Regions from separate parts of the Chromobacterium sphagni genome, predicted to be linked through region 3. Evidence: predicted binding sites of a transcription regulator. Region 3 holds the regulator's gene; each other region holds the start of a gene.
What was found. Region 3 encodes sigma-54, which starts transcription at its own class of promoters, with help from an activator protein. Its sites were predicted from a motif close to CTGGCACGCTTCATGCTT; they were not measured.
Positions count from the first base shown of each region.

Region 1: a site for sigma-54 is predicted at 1,867-1,884, ahead of flgB (flagellar basal body rod protein FlgB). Genes of this name have one in related genera too.
Region 2: a site for sigma-54 is predicted at 1,203-1,220, ahead of glnA (glutamate--ammonia ligase). Genes of this name have one in related genera too.

Region 1 covers NZ_MKCS01000002.1:478,871-482,138, reverse strand. The annotation lists gene flgE (flagellar hook protein FlgE) at 1-217, opposite strand, end outside; gene BI347_RS18100 (flagellar hook assembly protein FlgD) at 258-989, opposite strand; gene flgC (flagellar basal body rod protein FlgC) at 1,011-1,421, opposite strand; gene flgB (flagellar basal body rod protein FlgB) at 1,428-1,838, opposite strand; gene BI347_RS18085 (response regulator) at 2,101-2,898, shown strand; gene BI347_RS18080 (hypothetical protein) at 2,902-3,268, opposite strand, start outside.
Region 2 covers NZ_MKCS01000001.1:1,179,549-1,182,816, reverse strand. The annotation lists gene aroE (shikimate dehydrogenase) at 1-455, opposite strand, end outside; gene BI347_RS05690 (rhodanese-like domain-containing protein) at 561-1,013, opposite strand; gene glnA (glutamate--ammonia ligase) at 1,287-2,705, shown strand; gene BI347_RS05680 (DUF4124 domain-containing protein) at 2,831-3,268, shown strand, end outside.
Region 3 covers NZ_MKCS01000001.1:1,456,540-1,459,807, reverse strand. The annotation lists gene lptA (lipopolysaccharide transport periplasmic protein LptA) at 1-251, shown strand, start outside; gene lptB (LPS export ABC transporter ATP-binding protein) at 254-982, shown strand; gene BI347_RS07030 (RNA polymerase factor sigma-54) at 986-2,374, shown strand; gene hpf (ribosome hibernation-promoting factor, HPF/YfiA family) at 2,442-2,768, shown strand; gene ptsN (PTS IIA-like nitrogen regulatory protein PtsN) at 2,891-3,268, shown strand, end outside.

The DNA of each region.
Region 1 (3,268 bases), on a different contig from region 3:
GATTGCCGCTGCCCATGTTCTGCGTCACCGCGGACACCTGGGTGCCGATGCCGGGCGTGGTGCTGGTGATGCCGTACAGGCTGTTGCCGTACAAATCGGCGAACTCGGTGCGCGAACTCTTGAAGCCCACGGTATTGGCGTTGGCGACGTTGTTGCCTATGGTGTCCAGCTGCGTAGACGCTGCGTTCAGACCACTCAAGCCTTGCTGAAAGCCCATTTTCCTACTCCTTGACTAAGCTTGTTCTCGGCAGAGTGCTTCAGGACATCTGCGCAACGCTGGACAACGGAACCTGCGTATTGCCGGCCAGCACCAGCATCGGGGTGCCCTGAGCCCAGGACACCGCAGTCACCTGCTGATTGCTGTAGCCGGTGGCGGTAGTGGTTCCGCCGGCGCTAGCCTGGGCCACCTGGGCCTGGAAGGTGTACTTGCCGGCAGGCAAGGGATTCTTGTTGCCGTCGGTGCCGTCCCAGGCAAAGGTGTTCAAGCCCGCGCTGGGATTCGACAGCGTCACGGAATCCACCTTGTTGCCATTGCTGTCCAGCACATTGATGGTCACCGCCGCCGCCGGGCCGCTCAGCACCACGCCGGCCTGGGTGGTCTGCCCCGCCGCCGGCGATGCGATGGTATTGCCCGCCACCATCACGTTCTTGCCTATCATGCTGGAGGCCATCAGCGACTGGGTGGAGTTCTGCGCCGTCACCAGCTGCTGCATGGTCTGGTTCAGCGTTTGCAAGCCCGACACCTGGCTGATCTGCGCCATCTGGCTGGTCAACTGGCTGTTGTCCATCGGATTGAGCGGGTCCTGCGCGTTCAACTGCGCGGTCAGCAGCGTCAGAAAATTGTTCTGCAGGCTCTGGGCGCTGGTGGCGGAGGTGGTATTGCCGCCGGACGAACCGTTGGCCGCCTGGATGGAGCTGCTGCCCGGCGCCAACTGGTTGTTCAGCGAGTTGTAGTTAAACGTGTTGGCGGCGCTGGTAGCGGAAGTCATGGCCATCGTCCTTGCAATTAGTTACTGACCCAGCTGCAGGGTTTTCTGCAGCAGACTCTTGGCGGTGTTCATCATTTCAACGTTGTTCTGGTAGGCGCGAGAGGCGGCGATCATGTCCGCCATCTCCTCCACCACGTTGACGTTGGGCATGGTCACATAGCCACGCTCGTCCGCCAGCGGATTGCCCGGTTCGTATTTCAGCCTTGGCGGCGTCTGGTCTTCCACCACCGAAGTCACCCGCACCCCGGCCACCTGCGGCTGCGCCGTATCAACCGGCACCGCGGTGAACACCACATGCCGGCCCTTGTACGGCTGGCCGGTGGAACTGGTGGCGCTTTCCGCGTTGGCCAGATTGCTGGCCACCACGTTGAGCCGCATCGATTGCGCCGACAGCGCCGAGCCGGAGATGCTGAACAGATTCGACAGAGACATCTAACCTTAACTCCCAGAACCTTGAATGGCCGAATTCAGACTGCTGATGCGCTTGCCCAGGAAGGTCAGCGTGGTCTGGTACTGCAAAGCGTTGTCGGCGAAAGCGCCGCGCTCCACATCCATATCCACCGTGTTGCCATCCAGGCTGGGCTGCACCGCGCTGCGATACTGCATGGGCACATTGGCAGCCGCTCCACCGGCATCGCTCGCCAGATGGCGCGGATCGGTGACAACCATCGCCAGTTTTCCCTGTTTGTCCTGCTGCGCCTGCAAGGCCGCCTTGAAATCAAAATCCACAGCTTTGTAATACGGCGTTTCCGCATTGGCGATATTGCTGCCTATCACCTCGGCGCGATACGCCTGCAGATTCAGCGCGCGCTGCTGGAAATCGAAATAGTGGGCAATCTTGTCTAGCATGAACAACCTCCCTTGCTGGCTCATAGTAAAGCACGAAGCGTGCCAGCCCTGCGCCGCGCCGCCAAACCATTGTTTTCCAAAGACACGGCCCGCCCGGCGGCAAAAAATCGTCCGCCTGCCGCATAACGCGGCGGCAAAACTTGCCGCCGCGACACATTCCCGCCGCGCCAGATCAGCGATCTTGAGGATTTTGCTTGCCCAGCCAGCAAAATCGTGCCAAAACCGTCAATAATGCAATCAAGCGGAATGCAGGAGCAGGGTTATGCTGGCTCTAGAGCAACTACTGATTTCACTTGCCGAACCTTCGCCGGTCCAGGCGCAAATCATCACCAAGGCGCTGGAGACGCTGGGCGCCACCCAGATTGAAATCCACCTGGGCGGAGAAGAGCTGATCCAGCAGGCGCGCGAGCGCAGGCCGAATCTGGTGATCAGCGCCTACCACCTGCCCGACATGACCGGCAGCCAGCTGGTGCAGACGCTGCGAGACAGCGACGACCTCTACGACATGCCCTTCATCCTGGTTTCCAGCGAAACCAATCCGGACCGGCTGGAAGCCATCCGCCAGGCCGGCAGCCTCGCCATCCTGCCCAAACCCTTCAGCGAGCAGGAGCTGCAGACCGCGATGCAGTCGGTGATCACCTTCCTCAACTGCGACAGCCTGGGCGCGGAAGTGGATGCCGACATGGCGCTGATGAACGTGCTGATCGTCGACGACAGCAGCACTTCCCGCCACCACATCCGCCAGGTGCTGGAAAAGCTGGGCTTCGAGCACTTCTGCGAAACCAGCGGCGGAGAGCGCGCGCTGCAGTTGATCGAGCAGGAGGCGTTCCAGCTGATCATCACCGATTACCACATGCCGGAAATGAACGGCCTGGAGCTGGCGCGGCACATCCGCGGCAGCGGACTACAGGAACGCACCCCGATCCTGATGATCACCAGCGACAGCGAGCACATCGGCCCGGCCGAACTCGAGGACGCCGGCATCGCCGCCAGTTGCAACAAGCCGTTCGAGATGGAAAAGCTGCGCCAGCTGATCCGCCAGCTGCTCAACGAATACTAGCGCTCAGCGCGGCGCCACCCACACCAGGCGGGAATGGGCCTTGTCCTCGCCGAACGACTGACGGCGCCAGTAACCCTGATTCTGATAGGCGGCAGCCGCCTCGAGATCCTCCACCCGGCAAAAGGTGATCTCGCCGAAGCCGGCCTTCAGCAGCTGGCTGCGCGCCCTCTGCCGCGTCTTGGCGCAGGAGGGATGACCCGCGGCCGCCACCCAGTCCGCCGGCGCGCCGGCCTCCCAGCCCTTGACCCGCGCCAGCCGCGGCTGAGTCATCATCGCCAGGCCGTTGAGCACCGCCGCCAGCAAGCCCTGCCAGGCAGCGCCCACCGCCGCCAACTGCGGCACCAGCTCGCCAGGGTACTCCACCCTCGCC
Region 2 (3,268 bases), 280 kb from region 3:
CGGTTGGCGATGGTGAGCGCCGCCGGCTTCTGCTCCAGGATGGGCTCCAGCACGCCGCGCACCGCGCCGCCCGCGCCCAGGATCAGCACGCGCCGGCCGGCGATCGGATAGTCCAGGTTTTCCACGATGTCGCGCACCAGGCCGACGCCGTCGGTATTGTCGCCGTAGACCTTGCCGTCGCGGAAGGTCAGCGTGTTCACCGCCTCGGCGGCGCTCGCCCGCTCGGTCAGCTCCTGCGCGAAACGGAAGGCGTCGCCCTTGAACGGCAGCGTGATGTTGAGGCCCTTGCCGCCGGCGGCGACAAACGCCTCCACCACCTGGCGAAAACCGCCCAGTTCGGCAGACAGCCTCTCATAGCTGATGTCCTGGCCGCTGGCCCGGGCAAACTCTTGATGAATGAACGGCGACTGGCTGTGGGAAATCGGGTTGCCGATAACGGCGTAACGGTCGGTCATGTTCGCTTTTCCAAAAATTTAGGCGGCTGCGGCAACGGCAGCGGGTTCAAGCCACACTTTGCCGCGTAACGCGGCAAACTTCAACCGCCGCCGCGCGGTCTGCGCTCAGCCCTGCACCCAGGGCAGGCCGCGCTGGCGCCAGCCGCCCAGCGAATTGCGGTGGCCGGCGCCGTCGCGATCGCCCTCGAAGCCCTCCAGCACGTTGTACACCTCGCTATAGCCGGAATTCACCGCCAGGCGGGCCACTTCGTCGGAGCGGGCTCCGGAGCGGCACATCACCATCAGCACCGCCTCCGGGTCCACCTGGTGGGTCAGCTGCGCGATGAAGTTGGGGTTAGCCACCATGCCCGGATAGCTGCGCCACTCGATGTTGACCGCCTGCGGCACGGTGCCGACGAACTGCCACTCGGCATGGCTGCGCACATCCAGCAGCACCGCCTTGGGCAGCGACTGCAGCAGCTCGTAAGCCTCGTCGGGCAGCAGCGCGCCGCTGTAGGGCAGTTGCAGCTGCTCCGCCCGCTGGTGGGCGGTTTGCAGAATCTGGTTCACTTTGCTCATGCTGGTTTCCTCCTGCAACACGATTGGCTTAATGTCGCCGATTATCGATCCAGTCGGCATGACTGGCAAATCGCACCAAATTGGTGCACATCAAAATCATCAGCACCAGTTTGGTTCGATAACCGGCATCCCAGCCGGCTGGCTAAGCCCATCCGCCTATGACACAATGCAACAGCAGCGATTTTGGAGCTGGCACGCTTTCTGCTTAAAGCCGGGCGTACCGATTTTTTCGCACTTGCCCTTGGGTGCACGTTGCCTTTCAGGAGATAAACCATGGCCGTAGCCGACGTAGTCAAACTGATCCAAGAAAACGACGTCAAATTTGTCGATCTGCGCTTTACCGATACCCGCGGCAAAGAACAGCACGTCTCCATCCCGGCCCACGTGCTGCTGGAAGACGCCGACGCCTGGTTCGAACGCGGCCATGCCTTCGACGGCTCCTCCATCGCCGGCTGGAAAGGCATCCAGGCATCCGACATGCTGCTGATGGCCGACCCATCCACCGCCCGCATCGATCCGTTCTTCGACGAGCCGACCGTGTTCATGCACTGCGACGTGATCGACCCGGCCGACGGCAAGGGCTACGACCGCGACCCGCGCTCCATCGCCAAACGCGCCGAAGCCTACCTGAAGGCCTCCGGCCACGGCGACACCGCCTACTTCGGCCCCGAGCCGGAATTCTTCATCTTCGACAGCATCACCTGGGGCGCCGACATGTCCGGCTGCTTCGTCAAGATCAAGGCCGAAGAAGCGGCCTGGGCCTCGGCGGAAGAGTTCGAAGGCGGCAATATGGGCCATCGTCCGGGCATTAAGGGCGGCTACTTCCCGGTGCCGCCGGTGGACTCGTCGCAAGACATCCGTTCCGCCATGGTACTCCTGCTGGAGGAACTGGGGGTACCGGTTGAAGTGCACCACCACGAAGTGGCCACCGCCGGCCAGAACGAGATCGGCACCCGCTTCAGCACGCTGACCCAGCGCGCCGACTGGACCCAGATCCTGAAGTACGTGGTGCACAACGTGGCCCACAGCTACGGCAAGACCGCCACCTTCATGCCCAAGCCCATCGTCGGCGACAACGGCTCCGGCATGCACGTGCACCAGTCCATCTGGAAGGATGGCGTCAACCTGTTCGCCGGCGACGGCTACGCCGGCCTGTCCGATACCGCGCTGTACTACATCGGCGGCATCATCAAGCACGCCAAGGCGCTGAACGCCATCACCAACCCAGGCACCAACTCCTACAAGCGCCTGGTACCACATTACGAAGCCCCGGTGAAGCTGGCCTACTCCGCCAAGAACCGCTCCGCCTCAGTGCGCATCCCGCACGTGGCCAGCCCGAAGGCGCGCCGCATCGAAACCCGCTTCCCGGACCCGCTGGCCAACCCGTACCTGTGCTTCTCCGCGCTGCTGATGGCCGGCCTGGACGGCATCCAGAACAAGATCCACCCGGGCGACGCCGCCGACAAGAACCTGTACGACCTGCCGCCGGAAGAGGACAAGCTAATCCCGACCGTGTGCGCGTCGCTGGACGAAGCGCTGGCCGCGCTGGACAAGGATCGCGAGTTCCTGACCCGCGGCGGCGTGTTCTCCAACGACTGGATCGACGCCTACATCGAGCTGAAGATGCAGGAAGTCAACCTGACCCGCATGACCACCCACCCGGTGGAATTCGCGATGTACTACTCGCTTTAAACGCCAACCGGCGCTTGCAAAAACGGCAGCCGCGGCTGCCGTTTTTTTGCGTCCCGTCTTAAGCTTATATGACGACGCCGCCCGATTTGCTTATCATGCAAAAGCACCCTAACCAGTCACAGACGATGAAAACATTAGCCCTCATTCTGCTGCTGGCCTGCGGCGGCGCCCAGGCGGCCACCATCTACAAATACGTCGACGCCAACGGCAACGTCACCTACACCAATGTGCCGATACGCGGCGCGCAGCCGATCAAGCTGAGCCCGCTGTCGTCCTATCCCAGCCGCAGGGACAACGGCGCGTCCGCCGGCAAGCCCGCCGCCTCCGGCGGCTACCCCAATGTCGACGCCGACACCCAGAAACAGCGCAACAGCGGCCGCAAGAAGATACTGGAACAGGAACTGGCCAACGAGGTGAAGGCGCTGGAAGCCGCCAAGAAGGCGCTGGCCGATGGCAAGGCCACCCGGCTGGGCGACGAGGCCCGCAACTATCAGAAATACCTGGACCGGGTGCAGAAGCTGCAGGACGAAGTCACCGACCGCCAGAAGAATGTCGAAGCGCTG
Region 3 (3,268 bases):
AGTCCAGCAAGCTGGACTACAGCAGCGCCGCCCACACCGCCATCCTCACCGGCAACGCCCGCGTCAAGCGCAACGGCGACCTGGCGATAGGCAATGTGATCAGCTACGACACCCAGACCGAGACCTATCAGGTGCAGGGCGGCGGCGCCAACAGCGCCGGCAAGGGACGCACCACGGTCATCCTGCAACCCAAGAACACCGCCTCGCAGCCCGCGGCCGCCAAGCCCGCCGCCGGAGCCGCCAAACCATGAACATGAAGCACAGCGTCCTCACCGTCTCCCGCCTGAAAAAGCGCTTCAAGAAGCGCACCGTGGTCAAGGACGTATCCCTGCAGATCGAAAGCGGCGAAGTGGTGGGCCTGCTCGGCCCCAATGGCGCCGGCAAGACCACCAGCTTCTACATGATCGTCGGCCTAATCGGCGCCGACGACGGCGACATCACGCTGGACGACGCGTCCATCACCCGCTACCCGATCCACCAGCGCGCGCAGCTGGGCCTGGGCTACCTGCCGCAGGAGGCGTCCATCTTCCGCCGCATGACGGTTGAGGAAAACATCGCCGCCATCCTGGAAATCTCCGGCCGCAAGGGCAAGGAGCTGGAAAAGGAACTGGACCTGCTGCTGGACGACCTCAACATCGCCCACCTGCGCGACAGCAACGCGCTGTCGCTGTCCGGCGGCGAACGGCGCCGGGTGGAGATCGCCCGCGTGCTGGCCACCCGCCCGCGCTTCATCCTGCTGGACGAACCGTTTGCCGGCGTGGACCCGATCGCGGTGATAGACATCCAGAAGATCATCTCCTTCCTGAAGGAACGCGGCATCGGCGTGCTGATCACCGACCACAACGTGCGCGAGACGCTGCGCATCTGCGACCGCGCCTACATCATCAGCGACGGTTCGGTGCTGGCCTCCGGCGAGCCGGAAGAGCTGGTCAACAACGACAAGGTACGCGAGGTCTACCTCGGCGAACATTTCCACCTGTAAGCGATGAAACAGGCCCTTCAGCTCAAGGTATCGCAACAGCTGACGCTTACGCCGCAGCTGCAGCAGTCGATCAAGCTGCTGCAGCTGTCCACCCTGGACCTGCAGACCGAAGTGGAACGCTTCCTGCTGGACAATCCTCTGCTGGAGCGCGGCGACGAGCCGCGCGATGCCGAGACCGCCGAAGCCGTCAAGGACGATGCGGGCGTCGCCGATCAGGACGACGGCGCGGGCAGCGGCGAGTTGCTGGACTGGGGCGCCGGCAGCCGCCAAGGCGGCGACGACGATTACGACCCCATGCTCAATGTTCCCTGTCAGATCAGCCTGCGCGAACACCTGCTGGCGCAACTGGGCGAAATCGCCCTGGCCGGCCGCGACCAGGCCATCGTCAGGCTGCTGATCGAGGAACTGGATGACGACGGCTACCTGCCCTTGAGCCTGGACGAACTGGCCAGTCACCTGCCGCTGGAGCTAGAGCTGGAAAGCGACGAATTGGCGGTTGGGCTCAAGCTGCTGCAGCAGTTCGACCCCGCCGGCGTCGGCGCGCGCTCGCTGGCGGAGTCGCTTGGGCTGCAACTGCAGCGCTTGGCCGCCGGCGAGCCCGGCCACCAGCTGGCGCAGGCCATCGCGCGCGAACACCTGGCGCTGCTGGGAAGCCGCGACTACGCCAGACTGAAGAAACTGCTGGCTTGCAACGACGCCGAACTGCGCGCCGCCCAGGCCCTGATCGCCCGTCTCAACCCCCATCCTGCCACCGGCTTCGCCCACGGCGACGTCCACTACGTGATTCCCGACATCAGCGTCAGGAAGCTGCGCGGCCGCTGGGTGGCCGAGCTCAACCGCGCCGCCATGCCCAGGCTGCGCGTCAACCGGCTGTACGAGCGCATGCTGGCCGACTCGCGCGGCCAGGCCGGCGAAATGTCCGGCCGCTTGCAGGAGGCGCGCTGGCTGGTGAAAAACATCCAGCAGCGATTTGACACCATCCTGAAAGTGGCGGAAGCTGTTGTCGAACGGCAACAATTGTTCTTTGAACACGGCGAGGTGGCGATGCGGCCGCTGATCCTGCGGGACATCGCGGAAGAGCTGGGCCTGCACGAGTCCACGGTTTCCCGCTCCACCAGCCAGAAATACCTGCTCTGCCCGCGCGGCCTGTTCGAGCTCAAGTATTTCTTCGGCAGTTCGCTGGAAACCGACAGCGGGGGCGAATGCTCCGCGACGGCCATCAAGGCTCACATACGCGGCATGATTGACGGCGAGGACCGCGGCAAGCCGCTGTCGGACAGCGCCATCGCCGACGCGCTGGGCAAGCTGGGAATACAGGTTGCCAGACGCACCGTAGCCAAGTATCGTGAAGCCATGCAGATTCCGGCGGTGAATCTGCGCAAGGCGCTGTAGCAAGCCTTGGGGAATACATGCCGCCCGCCAACCCGACCGGGCGGCCAACACCAGAAGGAGCTAGGGTATGAACCTCAAAGTAACTGGTCTGCACCTGGAAGTAACCCCGTCGCTGCGTGAATACATCGAAAGCAAACTGGAGCGCATCACCCGCCACGTCGACCACGTGATCGACATCTCCGTCACCCTCTCGGTGGACAAGCTGGTTCAGAAGGCTGAAGTCAACGTCCACCTGTCGGGCAAGGATATCCACATCGAAGCCTCCGAAGCCGATCTTTACGCCGCCATCGACCTCCTGATGGACAAGCTGGACCGCCAAGTATTGAAATACAAGGAAAAGCTAACCGAACACCGGGCGCAGAGCTCGGGCGAAGTCTCCCAAGCCTCGCTGTGACCCCCTGAGGAAAGCCACGGGAACCATACGGTTCCCGTTTTTCTTTGCGCTTGCCGGTTTTCAGTACTATCAAGGCAACGTAGAATTCCAGGTTTATCCAAGAGCCGCATGCATAATCCAATATGAATCTCATCGGCAAGATCCTGACTCCGGACCATGTGTTGCTGGATCTGGACGTCTCCAGCAAGAAACGGGTGTTCGAACAGGTGGGCCTGCTGGTGGAGAACACCCGCGGCATCGCTCGCAGTGAAATCTTCGACAGCCTGTTCAGCCGTGAAAAACTGGGTTCCACCGGGCTGGGGCAAGGCGTGGCCATCCCGCATGGCCGCGCGCGCGGCCTGAAGGAAGCCACCGGCGTATTCATCCGGCTGAAGGCGCCCATTCCCTTTGACGCGCCGGACGGCAAGCCGGTGCAATGCCTGTTCGTGCTGCTGGTCCCGGAGCACGCCACCGATCTGCACCTGCAGGTGCTTTCCGAACTGGCGCAGCTGTTTTCCAGC